DNA from 2 places in the Micromonospora sp. L5 genome. Region 1 is predicted to be linked to the other one. Evidence: riboswitches for the same ligand, from Rfam matches in the RefSeq annotation. Region 1 holds a riboswitch; the other holds the start of a gene.
The links. A riboswitch is a leader RNA that binds a small molecule or an ion and turns the genes downstream of it on or off. The one in region 1 is predicted to bind cyclic di-AMP.
Positions count from the first base shown of each region.

Region 2: another riboswitch for cyclic di-AMP. It lies ahead of ML5_RS03865 (hypothetical protein); the one in region 1 lies ahead of ML5_RS00490 (NlpC/P60 family protein).

Region 1 covers NC_014815.1:97,147-104,806, reverse strand. The annotation lists gene ML5_RS00515 (hypothetical protein) at 25-444, opposite strand; tRNA gene ML5_RS00510 (tRNA-Gly) at 894-967, opposite strand; gene ML5_RS00505 (zinc metalloprotease) at 1,212-2,204, shown strand; gene ML5_RS00500 (pyridoxamine 5'-phosphate oxidase family protein) at 2,274-2,819, opposite strand; gene dcd (dCTP deaminase) at 2,898-3,476, shown strand; gene ML5_RS00490 (NlpC/P60 family protein) at 3,541-4,572, opposite strand; cyclic di-AMP (ydaO/yuaA leader) riboswitch at 4,586-4,720, opposite strand; gene ML5_RS00485 (N-acetylmuramoyl-L-alanine amidase) at 4,959-6,992, shown strand; gene ML5_RS00480 (C40 family peptidase) at 7,063-7,660, opposite strand, start outside.
Region 2 covers NC_014815.1:774,488-782,147, reverse strand. The annotation lists gene ML5_RS03895 (cation-translocating P-type ATPase) at 1-2,133, opposite strand, end outside; gene ML5_RS03890 (hypothetical protein) at 2,151-3,131, opposite strand; gene ML5_RS03885 (heavy-metal-associated domain-containing protein) at 3,168-3,374, opposite strand; gene ML5_RS03880 (metal-sensitive transcriptional regulator) at 3,455-3,754, shown strand; gene ML5_RS03875 (SHOCT domain-containing protein) at 3,881-4,090, shown strand; gene ML5_RS03870 (YibE/F family protein) at 4,255-5,529, shown strand; cyclic di-AMP (ydaO/yuaA leader) riboswitch at 5,684-5,815, shown strand; gene ML5_RS03865 (hypothetical protein) at 5,819-6,847, shown strand; gene ML5_RS03860 (carbonic anhydrase) at 6,905-7,558, opposite strand.

The sequences.
Region 1 (7,660 bases):
GCAAGCCCGATGGAGAGCCGCCTACTACCTGAGCTGACGTTGCTGCGCAGCAGGATCTTGAAGAACTGAGCCGTCGAACCCGAAGTCGGACGGAGCCTGAGAAACCTTCCTCCGAAAAGCGTCGTCGACCAGCGCGCCGACGAGCAGGCCGTCCAGGATCTCTTCCTTCCGGACGTCATAATCAGAACTTCCGTAACTGTCGACCAGTTCCGCGAGGAGGTTCGCGACCTCGCCGAGGTCGAGGTATCGAAAGCCTTCCACAGCACGCCGGAAATCGTCCGGCTCGAGAACTTCCACCGCGAAACCCAGGCCACCACCCATGACAGCATTGAAGACACGGTGTACGTGCGAGAGCTTTTCCACCCCGACGGGCGTGCCGACCGGCACAACGCCCTCGGCCCCGTAGTCCACTGCCTCGTTGAACACGTCATTCATCGACTTCATCAACACTCCCCGATCCCGGAGCACCCTGCCGCGTCTGAGGTGTCCGCCCCAACAAACTGCGCTTCATGGCTCAACCGGAGCAGCCAGCAGCCCCCGCGGAGCCGGAGGTTCTGAGATAAGGCGGCGCTGAAGCACCTGTCAGCTTCACGGGTAGCAGTGCCCTCACAAAGACGCCCACCTCGGGCACCTGCATCATCACCGGAGCGTCAGGCGTCGCGTGGCTCGGCCACGCCCCGGATACCCGGTGTCGCTCGGGGTTGTCGGGAACTGGATCAGGCAGCCGGAACCGCGCCTGGCGGTCACGGTCACGCCGTTCGTGAGGCTGATCAGATCGGCCCACGACGTCCCCTCCATCGCTAGTGGGGCCGCGGCCTACCAACCACGGGACAGGTGGTCCGTGGAACATCGAAGGCCCCGACCGGACTCGCGTCCCGGTCAGGGCCTTCGGTTGGAGCGGGTGACGGGAATCGAACCCGCACTGTCAGCTTGGGAAGCTGATGTTCTGCCATTGAACTACACCCGCAGGCGGCACCACTCTACCTGAAGGTCACCACCCCTGTGCATCCAGGTGCCCGCGCGCCACTTCGGCGAGGTGGCGGTATCGACGAGCGGTTGACCCCGCCACCTCCCCGAGCTGGAGTGGATCAAGCACCAAGGTCGGCAACGTATGGGCGTTCTCAAATGCGTCGATGGGATGTAACGTCTGCCCCACGTTTCCGAACCGGCGTGACACACCCCCTGGCACGCCGTCAGAAAGAGGTGGGCCCATGGGACTCCGTCCCAACCTGCTGACCCGGCGTACCGCCGGTGTCGCGACGTCGACCCTCGCGCTGCTGCTCAGCACCGCCGCCGTCGGCGTCGTCCCCGCTGCTTCGGCCTTCTCGGCCGCCCCGGCCGGCGTCTGCGCCGAGCCGGCCGACGCCCACGCCGACGAACACGCGAACGCGCGCGTCGCGAAGGGCGGCAACGCCAAGCTCGACCCCAACCACCTGACCACCAAGCAGGTCCGTGACCGTGAGGCCGACCTCGCCGCCGCGCAGCGCGAGCGGGCAAGCTTCCGGACCGGCGCCGTCGCCCCGCTGGCCACCGTGACCATCCCGGTCGTCGTGCACGTCATCCAGGAGAACAGCACCCGGGCCGGCGGCAACATCACCGACTCGATGATCAACCAGCAGATCACCGTGCTGAACCAGTCGTACGCGGGCTCGACCGGCGGCGCCGCCACCGCTTTCGGGTTCCAGCTCACGAAGATCAACCGGGTGACGAACCCGTCGTGGTACCCGATCGTGCAGGGCTCCTCCGCCGAGCGCTCGATGAAGACCTCGCTGCGTGAGGGCGGCAAGAACACGCTGAACATCTACCTCGGCGAGCTGAGCAACGGCCTGCTGGGCTGGGCGACGTTCCCGAAGAGGACGCTGGACAAGATGGACGGCGTGGTCGTGCTGAACGAGTCGCTGCCCGGCGGCACCGCAACCAACTACAACCAGGGTGACACCGGCACCCACGAGGTCGGCCACTGGCTGAACCTCTACCACACCTTCCAGGGCGGCTGCTCCGGCTCGGGCGACAGCGTCTCCGACACCCCGGCCGAGGCGTCCCCGGCGTACCAGTGCCCGACCGGCCGCGACACCTGCTCGACCGCCGGCAAGGACCCGATCACCAACTTCATGGACTACACGTACGACTCCTGCATGTACCAGTTCACCGCCGGCCAGGCGAGCCGCATGCTCACCGCGTGGAACGCCTACCGCGCAGCCTGACCGTCGTACCGCGTACCGGTGCCGGCCCTGTCCTCGGACGGGGCCGGCACCGTTTCGTCGTGGGCCGGGTCAGGCGGCCGGGCGGCGGGTGTCGAAGCCGTGCCGGCCACGCCGCCCCTCGGCGGCGAGCGGGTCACGCCGGGCGGGTTCGGCCCCGCGCGGATCGAGCCAGACCCGCACCTGCGGCGGGGCGGCGCCGGGCTGGGCCACCGGATCACGGCGGGTCAGCATCGCCGCCTCGACGGTGAACTCGAACAGCCGCCAGTCGCCCTGCGGTGACGCGCGGCCGATCCGGGCCAGGCGGGCCACCGTGGCGGGGTCGGTCACCGGCCGGGCGCGGCCTGCGACATACGCCTCGTCGTCGCTCTCCTCCGGCGGGAACGAGTGCAGCGCGTAGCGGCCGTCGCGTTCGAGGTCGCGGCGCTTCGGCGAGTCGATGACGAAGCACCAGAGGCCGTCGGCGGTGAACACCGGGGAGACCGGGTGGACCCGGGGGCCACCGTCGGCGCGGACCGTGGCGAGGTAGCCGAAGCCCGGCCCGTACTGCTGCATCAGGAGGCGGATCTCGTCGGCGAGGCGGGGCTCGTCGGCGGCGAATTCGGACCAGGAAGCCATGTGGACACTCTATCGAACACGTGTACGAAGATGTAGTGCGACACGCAGGTCACCGGCACCTGTCGCTATGGTGTTCCGATGCTGCTCTCCGACCGCGACCTGGTCTCCGAGATCAAGGCCGGCACGCTCGCGCTGGAGCCCTTCGAGCCCACGCTGGTGCAGCCGTCGAGCATCGACGTACGCCTGGACCGGCTGTTCCGGGTCTTCAACAACCACCTCTACACGCACATCGACCCGTCGATCCAGCAGGACGACCTGACCTCGATGGTGGAGGTGCCGGAGGGGCAGCCGTTCGTGCTGCACCCGGGCGAGTTCGTGCTCGCCTCCACCCTTGAGGTGATCTCGCTGGGTGACCAGCTCGCCGGCCGGCTGGAGGGCAAGTCGAGCCTCGGGCGGCTGGGGCTGCTGACCCACTCGACCGCCGGCTTCATCGACCCGGGTTTCTCCGGTCACGTCACGCTGGAGCTGTCGAACGTGGCGAACCTGCCGATCACGCTCTGGCCGGGCATGAAGATCGGCCAGCTCTGCATCTTCCGGCTCTCCTCGCCGGCCGAGCACCCGTACGGCTCGGCCGTCTACGGGTCGCGTTACCAGGGGCAGCGCGGACCGACGCCGAGCCGGTCCTGGCAGAGCTGGCGCACCTGGCCGACCCGCTGACGGCGCCCACAGTTGTTAATAGGGGCCCCCTCCTCTACCGGAGGCGTTAAGAGGGGGCCCTTCCTTACACCCGGCCGTAGCTGTTGATGTCGCCGTCGTCGACCCGCTTCATGGTGATGGGCTTGCCGGACTGGGAGGCGTGCACCACCCAGCCGTCGCCCACGTACATCGCCACGTGGTGCAGGTCGCTGTAGTAGAAGACGAGGTCACCGGCGCGCAGCTCGGCCCGGCTCACCCGCTTCGTCATGCCGTGCTGCTGGCGCGCGTTGTGCGGCAGCGAGACACCGCCCTTGGCCCAGGCCGCCATGGTCAGGCCCGAGCAGTCGAAGTGATCCGGCCCGGCCGCGCCCCACACGTAGATCTTGCCGATCTGGGCGCAGGCGAACTTGACCGCCGCTCCGGCCGCGCCACCGGGGTAACCGGCGGGGCAGGGCGCCGGGCGCAGCGGGCCGCCGCCACCGTTGCCGTACACCTTGAGCCGCAGCTTCTGCAGCCGGGCGATCTCGGCGTCGATCTGCTTCTTCTTCGCCGCGAGCTGGGCCTCGGTACGCGCCAGTCCGGCGATCATCTCGTCCAGCGGCTTCTTCTTCGCCGCCAGTTCGTCGCGCAGCGCGGCGACGGAGCGCACCTGCTCGTGCTGGCGGTGCGCGAAGCGGTCGAGCAGTTCCAGGCCGTTGACCAGGTCACCGGGTGAGCGGCTGCCCAGCAGCGCGTTGACGGTGGAGAGGTTGTCACCCTTGTAGGCGTCGGCGGCGAGTCCGCCGACCTGGCCGAGCGCGGCGTCCACCCGGGCCTGGAGGGGTGCGATCTGCCGGCCGAGCGCGTCGGCCTGCTTGCGCCGCGCGGCGAGCTGCTCGCGTACGGCGTTGACCTGTTCGATGACCGGTTCGAGTTTGTTCCAGTCGCGGTCGATCTGCGCCTCGATCTCGGCGACCGAGGGTTCGGCGTGTGCCGCCGTGGCGCCGCCGGTCAGGACGACTGCGGTGCCGACGAGGGCGGCGAGGGCTGTGGTGAAGCGGGACCAGCGGGTACGCGGCACAGCCGTGGAGCGGTCGACCGACCGGCTCGACGACGGCCGCGGGGCATGGAGTGCCACCGGGCGTCCGTACTCCTTCTTCCGTACCGCCTACCGGGTTAGCTGACGGATTCGGGCGGGAAGGGAGCCGCCCTACCGCATCGCTGCGGATTCACCCCAGGTACCTGGTTCCCCGGCTCGCCCGGAGGCGACTCGGCGGTGTCGGACCGTCACCGACCGGGTTGGACGGTGAGACGTGCGGCCGACGATTCACCAGAGTAGGGACCACCGTTATCGATCCGCAACTTCCAGCGCCGTGACACTCCGTACGCGATGAGGCGCCGCACCCCGGTCGGAGGTGAAATTTTCTTTCAAGGCTGATTACTCACTGGAAAGGTATTGACCCTTGCGGGTGTGCGGAGTGAGGGTGGAAACGCAGTGACCCCCATCCCTGTCCAGGAGGTTCGATGCACCTCTCCGCCCCGCCGTCGGGCAGACGGATACTGCTCGCCGCCGCAGTGGCGACAGCCACCGCGCTGGCGACGACCGGCCCGGTGACCGCCGCGCCGGACACGTCCGCGCCCGCGAGCGACCGGCAACAACAATACGCCGCCGCCGCGGCCGAGTACGGCGTACCGCAGAACGTGCTGCTCGGTGTCTCCTATCTGGAGTCCCGCTGGGACACCCACACCGGGCAGCCGAGCACCAGCGGCGGCTACGGCCCGATGCACCTGACCGACGCCGCGCACATCCTCGCCATGCCGGGCAGCGCCCACGTCGACGAGGACGAGGACCCGCGCGGCGACGACTCCCGGCCGCTGAAGCTCGACCCGGCCACCGCCGCCGCGCCGGAGCGGGAGACCCCGCTGCCGCCCGCCTCGCTCCAGACGCTCGACGCCGCCGCCGCGCTCACCGGGCTCGACGCGGGCACGCTGCGCACCGACCCGGCCGCGAACATCCGCGGTGGCGCCGCGCTGCTGGCGTCGTACCAGAAGGCTCTGGGTGGGCCGGTCGGCGCCGGCACCGACCCGGCGGCCTGGTACGGCGCGGTGGCCCGGTACTCCGGCGCGGACACCTCGGACGCCGCGGCGGCCTTCGCCGACGAGGTCTACGACCAACTCGGCCAGGGCGCCAGCCGCACCACCGACGACGGCCAGCGGGTCACGCTCGCCGCCACCGCCGCTAAGCCGGACCGTTCCCGCCTGGCCCGCCTGGGCCTGCGCAACGCCGAGCGGCCGGACGGGCTGGAGTGCCCGGTGCGGCTGGCCTGCGAGTGGATTCCCGCGCCCTACGAGCAGCTCAGCGACGACCCGGGCGACTACGGCAACCACGACCTGGGCGACCGGCCGAAGCAGCAGAAGATCGAGTACATCGTCATCCACGACACCGAGGGCTACTTCGGCCCGAGCGTCGACCTGGTGAAGCGGGCCGACTACCTGGGCTGGCACTACACGCTGCGCTCGGTGGACGGCTACATCGCCCAGCACATCAAGACCAAGGACGTCGGCTGGCACGCCGGCAACTGGTACGTCAACGCCAAGTCCATCGGCCTGGAGCACGAGGGCTTCGCCGGTCAGGGCACCTGGTACACCGAGGCGATGTACCGCACCTCCGCCAAGCTGGTGCGGCACCTGGCGCTGAAGCTCGGCATCCCGATGGACCGGCAGCACATCATCGGCCACGACAACGTGCCCGGCATCAACGCCGGCGCGGTGGGCGGCATGCACTGGGATCCGGGACCGTACTGGGACTGGTCGCACTACTTCGACCTGATGAAGGCGCCGTTCCGCAGCACCGGCACGCCCCGTACCGGCCTGGTCACCATCGACCCGGACTTCGCCACCAACCGGCCGGCGTTCTTCGGCTGCAACCAGCAGCCGCCGGGCGTCCCGACGCCCCGGCCGCCGGCCGAACCGTGCCCGTCGCGCGGCTCCTCGTCGGTGATCCTGCGGACCGCGCCGAGCCCGGACGCCCCGCTCGTCAACGACCTCGGGCTGCGCCCGGACGGCACGCCGGACACCATGTACATCTCCGACCACGGCGCCCGCGCCTCCGCCGGTCAGACGTACGCGCTCGCCGGCCGCCAGGGTGACTGGACGGCGATCTGGTACCTCGGCCAGAAGGCGTGGTTCCTCAACCCGGCCTCCGCGCCGACGGCCAAGTGGGCCACCGGCTTCGTCGTGACGCCGCGGCCCGGCAAGGCCACCATCCCGGTGTACGGGCGGGCCTACCCGGAGCAGGCCGCCTACCCGGACACCATCCCGTACCAGACCATCTCGCCGCTTCAGTACACGTTCGCCGCCGGCCAGCGGTACGCGGTGGGCGGGGTGCTGCCCGGCGAGTACTACCGGGCGGTCTCGTTCGACGGTTCGGCACCGGGTGACCGGACCGTGGTCCGCGGCGAGAACCGCTACGTGCAGGTCCAGTTCGGTCACCGGATCATGTTCGTGAACCTGGACGACGTGCTGATCCTGCCGTCCCCGGTCGGCGCGCCGCGCTGACCCGGCACCGCACACGGGAAGGCCCCCGGTCCGCGTGGACCGGGGGCCTTCTCGCTGCCAGGGTTCCGGGTCAGGCGACCCGGACGAAGCCGGCGATCGGCATCGTGCTGATGCTCGACACCTGGACCGGTTTGCCGGTACGTGGCGCGTGCACCATCACCCCGTTGCCGAGATAGAGCCCGACGTGGTGCAGGTCGGAACCGAAGAACACCAGGTCACCGGGGCGGGCCTCGGAGCGGGAGATCCTGCGGCCCTCGTTCCACTGCGCGCCGGTGAAGTGGGTCAGCGAGATGCCCGCCGCCTTGTACGCGTACTGGGTGAGACCGGAGCAGTCGAACGAGTTCGGGCCGGTGGCGCCCCACACGTACGGGTCACCGACCTGGGCGCACGCCGTCTTGATGGCGGTCCGCGCGGCGCTGCTCACCACGCCGTCGACGGCGGGGCAGCCTGCCGGGCGGATCGAGGTCACCGGCAGCATGGCGGTCAGCCGCTTGATCTCCGAGTCGATCTGCTTCTTCTTCGCCGCGAGATCGTTCTGCTGCTTGATCTCCAGCGCGATCAGCGCGTCGAGCTTCTCCTTCTGCTTGTTGTACTCGTCGCGCACCTTGAGCACACCGGCGATCTGGCGGCGCTGGTCCTCGGCGATCCGGTCCAGCATGACCAGCTGC
Region 2 (7,660 bases), 680 kb from region 1:
CGCGACGTTGTAGGCGAACGCCCAGAACAGGTTGCCCTTGATGATCGCCAGCGTCCGCCGGGAGAGCCGGATGGCGTCCGCGGCGGCCATCAGGTCGCCCCGGACCAGCGTCAGGTCGGCCGCCTCGATGGCCGCGTCCGTGCCGGTGCCCATGGCCAGCCCGAGATCGGCCCGGGCCAGCGCGGCGGCGTCGTTCACCCCGTCGCCGACCATGGCGACCACGCGGCCCTCCCGCTGGAGCCGCTCGACCACGTCGACCTTGTCGGCGGGCAGCACCTCCGCGATCACCTCGTCGATGCCGACCTCGGCCGCCACCGCCTTCGCCACAGTGGTGTTGTCGCCGGTGAGCAGCACCGGCTTCAGGCCCAGCTCACGCAGCCGCGCGACAGCAGCCCGGCTGGTCGGCTTCACCGCGTCGGCCACCGCGAGCACGCCCCGGGCCCGCCCGTCCCAGCCGGCCAGGATCGCCGTCCGCCCGGCGGCCTCCGCGCCGGTCGCGGCCCGCTCGACCTCCTCGGGTACGTCGAGACCCCGCTCCCGCAGCAGCCGGGCCCGGCCGACCACCACGGTCCGGCCGTCGACGGTGCCGGTCACGCCCAGCCCTTCGGCGTTGGCGAACTCGCCGACCGGAGGCAGCGGTCCGGCCTCGGCCGCGGCCTCGGCGACGGCCCGCGCGATCGGGTGCTCGGAGGCGGCCTCCAGCGCGCCGGCCACCCGGAGCAGTTCGTCGGCGTCCTCGCCGTCGGCGGGCAGCACCTCGGCCAGCGCCATCCGGCCGGTGGTGACGGTGCCGGTCTTGTCCAGCACCACTGTGTCGACCCGGCGGGTGGACTCCAGCACCTCCGGCCCCTTGATCAGCACGCCGAGCTGCGCGCCGCGCCCGGTGCCGACGAGCAGCGCGGTCGGGGTGGCCAGGCCGAGCGCGCACGGGCAGGCGATGATCAGGACGGCCACCGCGGCGGTGAACGCGGCGGTCGGCCCGGAGCCGGTGCCGAGCCACCAGCCGAGCGTGCCGGCGGCCAGCGCGATCACGATCGGCACGAAGACGCCGGAGATCCGGTCGGCGAGCCGCTGCACCGCCGCCTTGCCGGTCTGTGCCTGCTCCACGAGTCGCGCCATCTGGGCGAGCTGGGTGTCCCCGCCGACCCGGGTGGCACGGACCACCAGCCGGCCGCCCGCGTTCACCGTGGCACCGACCACGGCGTCGCCCTGGCCCACCTCGACCGGCACCGACTCGCCGGTGAGCATGCTGGCGTCGACTGCGGACGTACCCTCCTCGACCACACCGTCCGTGGCGATCTTCTCGCCGGGCCGGACCACGAACCGGTCCCCGACCGCGAGCCGGCCGACCGGGATCCGGGTCTCCTGCCCGTCGCGCAGCACCGCCACGTCCTTGGCGCCGAGTTCGAGCAGGGCGCGCAGCGCCGACCCGGCGGTGCGCTTGGAGCGCGCCTCGAAGTACCGCCCGGCCAGGATGAACACGGTCACCCCGGCGGCGGCCTCCAGGTAGATGTTGCCGGCACCGTCGCCGCGGGTGATGTCGAGGCTGAACGGGTGCTTCATCCCGGGCATGCCGGCGTCGCCGAGGAACAGCGCCCAGAGCGACCAGCCGAACGCGGCCAGCGTGCCGAGCGAGACGAGCGTGTCCATGGTCGCCGCGCCGTGCCGCAGGTTGATCAGCGCGGCGCGGTGGAACGGCAGCCCGCCCCAGACCACCACCGGGGCGGCCAGGGTGAGCGAGGCCCACTGCCAGTAGTCGAACTGCCAGGCCGGAACCATGGCGAGCACGATCACCGGCAGGGTGAGCACGGCGGAGACCCAGAGCCGGGTACGCGCGGTGCGCAGTTCGTCCACCGGCTCCCCGGCCGCTGCCGCCTCCGCCTGCTCGGGCGGCGGCGGCACCACAGCGGTGTAGCCGGTCTTCTCGACGGTGGCGATCAGGTCGGCCGGCGCGATGTCGTCGGCGTACCGGACGGTGGCCTTCTCGGTGGCGTAGTTCACAGTCGCCTCGACGCCGTCCATCCGGTTGAGCTTCTTCTCGATCCGGGCGGCGCAGGACGCGCAGGTCATCCCGCCGATCGCCAGTTCGATCAGGTTCGGCGCGGTGGGCAGCGCCTTTCCCGTGGCAGTCATCGCGGCACCTCCGGCGCTCAACTGTGCCCGTGACCCGGGGTGCCGTGTCCGGCGTCCGGGGTCGGTGCGGTGGTGGGTGCCGGCGCGGTGGGCACCGGCGCGGTCCGGTCGCCGGCCAGGACGGTGAACTCGGCGGTGTGCACCGCGTCGCCGTGCCGGAAGTCCAGGTAGAGACGGTACGCCCCGGCCGAGGGAACCTCGGCGGCGAACGTGATCGCCGGCCCGGCCGGTGTGCGCCCGTCGCCGGGCGTGCCCTCCGGGTGCACGTGCAGGTACGCCAGGTCGCCCTGCCGCAGCGCCACCAGGTGCCCGTACGCGCCGAGGTAGGGCGCAAGGTCGGTGACCGGCCGCCCGTCACGGCTGACGGAGAGCGTGAGCCGGCTGGTGCGGCCCGGCTCCGGCGTGCCGGTCAGGGTGACCGTGTAGCCGTCGACGGTGGTGCTGGTCGCCGGTGCCGGCAGCGGCCGGGCGGTCAGCTCGCCGGGGACCGTGACGTCCAGGCCGAGGGTCAGCGGCTCGCCGCCTTCGGGGGTGAAGTCGGCGAACGCCCGCCAGACGCCGGGGCCGCCGAGCGGTGAGGCGACCCGCCAGGTGCCGTCGCCGGCCATCTCCGGATGGACGTGCCGGAACCCGGAGAGGTCCCGGCGGGCGACGATCAGGTGCATGCGCTTGTCGTGGGCCACCTCGAAGCGGGTGACCGGCGCGCCGTCCGGGCCGGTGATCCGGAAGGCGAACTGCCCGGCCGGGGCGCCGGCGGGCTGGAACGTGTAGCCGCGCTCGGAGACGAGCAGCCCGCCGGGCAGGTGCGCGGAGGCGCCGCCCGCCTGGCTCTCGTCACCGTGGCCGGTGTCGCCGGCCCCGTGGTCGCTGTCGGTGTCGTCGTGTCGGGTCTCGGCGGCCGGGGCGACGGGATCGGCCAGGTTGCCGATCCCGTACGCCGCGCCGAACACCGCCACGAGGCCGAGCGCGAAGCCGCTGAGCTTCGTCGCCGTGTTCATGGTGTCTCCTCGGTTGTCGCGGGTCCGCCGGACCCGTCACGCACCGACGAGGTCGTAACCGGCCTCGTCGACCGCCGCGCGGACCGCGTCCACGTCCAGCGGGTTCTGACTGGTGACGGTGACCCGGCCGCCGGCCAGGTCGACCTGGACGTCGGTGACGCCCGGAAGTGCGCTCAGCTCGGTGCTCACCGAGTTGACGCAGTGCCCGCAGGTCATGCCGTTCACCTGGTAGGTGGTCTCCATCTCGCCCTCCGATCTGATACCCCCCAGGGGTACGTCCCGAACGTTAGCATACCCCCGAGGGGTACGCTATCCTCGGTTTCATGACCGCGCCGTCCAGCCCGACCCGGGGCTACACCGCCAGCAAGGACCAACTCCTCGCCCGGCTCCGCCGGATCGAGGGCCAGGTCCGTGGCATCGAGAAGATGGTCGAGGACGACCGTTACTGCATCGACGTGCTGACCCAGATCTCGGCCATCCAGGCGGCGCTGGACAAGGTCGGCCTGGGCCTGCTCGACGGCCACGCCCGGCACTGCATGCACGAGGGCGCCGCCGAGGGCCGGGCCGACGAGATGGCGACCGAGATGATGGCCGCCGTCGGGCGCCTGATGAAGCGCGGCTGAGCGGGGACCTCCGGCCCTCGGGACCAGGGCACATCGACCCGTGCCGACGCGCCCGGGCGGACGTACCGTCGAAGTGGCGGGCAGGCCGGACCGGCGGACCCGCGGCGACGGACGGAGGGCGGCCCGATGATGTGGCAGAGCCCGATGATGGGCTGGATGTGGATCTGGTCTCTGCTGGTGCTCGGGGTGCTGGCGGGGCTCGTCTGGGCGGCCGTGCGGTGGACCGGCCCGCAGTACCTGGGCCCGACGACGGCCCGGCGCATCCTGGACGAGCGGTACGCCCGCGGCGAGATCGACGAGGACGAGTACCGGCGGCGCCGGGCGGGCCTGGCCTGACCCGAGCGGGGCGCGCGTCACCGGTCGCGCCGCCCGGGAGCGGCCGACCGGGCTGCCTACCATGGCCGGGCGACGACCCGGACGTGGTCGACACGTCCGCGCCGGCCGGGTGACCAGACCGGTCCGGCGGACCAGGCGTCGCCGCGACCGTTGGGAGAGACGCCATGGGTGCCGACCACACCCGCCCCGCACCCGCTGCGCCGCCGGGCGTACGACGGCTGCTCGTCGCCGTGGTGGTGCCGCTGTTCGCGCTCACAGTGATCGCGGCGCTGGTGCTCTGGCCCGGGCAGGACCGGGAGCCGGTCGGCGGCGCTGACGTCCCCCGCTACCACGGCACCGTGACCCGGGTGGTCACCGAGCCCTGCCCGCCGACCCCGGAGGCCCCGGAGGGCGGGGGTGGCCCCTGCGGCACGGTGACGGTCACCGCCGAGCAGGGCCCGGACGCGGGCCGGCAGGTCGAGACGCCGATCCCGGCCGGGCCGGGCGCACCCCGGGTCGCGGTCGGTGACGAGGTCGTCCTGGTCGAGCTGACCGACCCGGCCGACCCGGCGGTGAAGTCCTACAACATCGCCGAGCACCAGCGCGGCACACCGCTGATCTGGCTGATGGTGCTGTTCGCCGCCGCGATCGTGGCGTTCGGCCGGTGGCGCGGGCTCGCCGCGCTCGGCGGCCTGGTGGCCAGCTTCGCCATCCTGCTCGGCTTCGTGCTGCCGGGCATCGGCGCCGGCCAGCCGCCGCTGCTCGTGGCGATCGTGGGCGCCGCGTTGATCATGTTCGTGGTGCTCTACCTGACCCACGGGATCACCGCGCAGACGTCGGTCGCGGTGCTCGGCACGCTCGGCAGCCTGGTGGTCACCGGCGTGCTCGGCCTGCTCGCCACGTCCGCCACCCACCTGACCGGCTTCGGCAGCGAGGACGCCACCACGCTGTCCATGTTCCAGGGCGACGTGGACCTGCACGGGCTGCTGCTGGCCGGCATCATCATCGGCTCGCTGGGCGTGCTGGACGACGTCACAGTCACCCAGGCGGCCACCGTCACCGAACTGGCGCACGCCAACCCCGGGCTGTCCCGGCGGCAGCTCTACCGGGCGGCGACCCGGGTCGGCCGGGCCCACATCGCGTCCACCGTCAACACCATCGTGCTGGCGTACGCGGGCGCCTCGCTGCCGCTGCTGCTCCTCCTGGTCGCCGACTCCCGCCCGGTGAGTGAGATCCTCACCAGCGAGTTCCTCGCCCAGGAGATCGTCCGCAGCGCGGTGGCGACGCTCGGCCTGATCGCCGCCGTACCGCTGACGACCGGACTGGCCGCGATCGTGACCACCGCCGGGCGGCGCTCGCGCGGCGCGGAGCCGGCGCCACCCGCGGCCCGGCCGCCGGCCGGACGCGACGACGCGCTGGAGGCCCTGGGCGGCGGGAAGAGTACGGAGGCCGCATGGTGACACTCCGCAGCGTGACCATCGATTTCAAACGCGACGCTGGTCACGGTGCGCCACGGCGAAATCTCGCTATTGGTCGGCTTCCGGACGTAGATCCTCAGGAGTGCTGTCAGGTAACCTCGCTGCCGGTCACCGCCGAAGGCGCGCACCGGCGCCAGCGGTGCCGCCGCCCAATCGCCTGCGGGCGAACCGGGGAACCAGGTACATGGGGTGAATCCGCGACAGCGGTAGGGGCCACTTCCGTCCCGAACCCGTCAGCTAACCCGGTCGGCGGCCGACGGAAGGGAACACTGTGACGGCACCCCTGCGCCGCTGGCTGACACCCGTGGTGGCCGTGCTGGCCTCGCTGGCCGTGCTGGCCGGGCCGACCCCGGCGACCGCGGCCCCCACCGCGGCGGCCCCCGGCAACCCCTCGGGACACGAGGAGGACGGCGAACCGCCGCTCATCACCGAGGCGATCGACGCCGCCAACCGGGCCTTCCTCCAGGCCAAGGCGAAGCTCGCCAAGTCCCAGGACCGCCAGCGGCGGCTGGCGGCCGAGGTGAAGACGGCACAGGCCGAGCTCGAAGCGCTCAGCCCGCAGGTCAACCAGCTCGCCGCCCAGTCCTACCGGACCGGCCGGATGGGCGCGATGGCCATGCTGCTGGAGAGCAACTCACCCGACTCGTTCGTCCGCCGGGTCAACGCCCTGGACGAGCTGAACCTCCTCAACGCGCAGCGCCTAGCAGCCATCAACGCGGTCAAGACCCGCGCCGAGCAGGCCAAGATCGCGCTCGACGCCGAGGTGCGCGAGCAGGAGAAGCAGAAGAACGCGATGGAGCGCGAGAAGGTGCAGGCCGAGCGCGCGCTGAAGCTCGTCGGCGGTCTCGGCTTCACCGGCGGCCTGGTCTCCGCCACCTCACCGGTCGCCAAGATCGGCCCCGGCCGCACCGCCGACGGCGGGTGGAAGGCGGAGTCGTGCAGCGAGGACGACCCGACCACCTCGGGCTGCGTCACGCCGCGCACGCTGCACGCGTACAAGGAGGTCCGGCGCGCGGGCTTCAAGCGCTTCGTGGGCTGCTACCGGCCCGGCGGGCCGTGGGAGCACCCCAAGGGCAAGGCGTGCGACTGGTCGCTCCAGAACAGCGGCTTCGCGCCCTGGCACAACAACGACACCCGCCGGTACGGCAACGAGGTGGCCGCCTTCCTCATCCGCAACGCCGACCGGCTGGGCATCTACTACGTCATCTGGAACCGGCAGATCTGGTTCCCGGCCACCGGCTGGAGTTCGTACAGCGGACCCTCGAACCACACCGACCACGTCCACATGTCGATGCTCTGACCCGGACACCACGAAAAGGGGCCGCCCTCGGGCGGCCCCTTTTCTCGTCCGTACGGGTCAGCTCGCCAGCGCCGGGTCGGCGGGCGCGGCCGGGGCGGGCAGCGGGGCCGGGGCCTGCGCCACGGTCCGCACCTCGCCACCGGCGAGCCGGTACGACATGCCCACCACCGTGCACCGCCCGGCGGCCACCCGCTCGGCCAGCACGGCGGACCGGGCCAGCAGCGTCTCCACGGTCTGCGCGATGTGGACGTCGACGATGCCGTCGAGGTCCTCGACCCCCTGGCGGGCGGCGCGCAGCAGGCTCGGCGAGACCGCGTCCACCACAGCGCCCAGGTGCCCGGCCGGGGCGGCGCCGGTCCGGACCCCCTCCCGGGCGGCCTGGACCGCGCCGCACGAGTCGTGCCCGAGCACCACCACGAGCGGGGTGCCGAGCACGGTGACGGCGTACTCGACGCTGCCGAGCACCTCCGGCCCGGCGGTGTGCCCGGCGGTACGTACCACGAAGAGGTCACCGAGACCGCGGTCGAAGATGATCTCGGCGGCGAGCCGCGAGTCGGAGCAGCCGACGATCACCGCGAACGGGTGCTGGCCGTCGGCCACAGCCGCCCGGTGCCCGGCGTCCTGATTCGGATGCTGCGGGACGCCCGTGACGAACCGGTGATTACCGGCACGCAGTTCGGTCAGTGCCTGCTCCGGGGTGCTCGGCGTCATGTCCCTCACCTCGTCTACCTGGGGAACCACCAGGCCGAACGGCCTCGCGACCCACGGTCACACGCACCTGGGGGCACGTCAAGATTCGTGATACGCATTTCA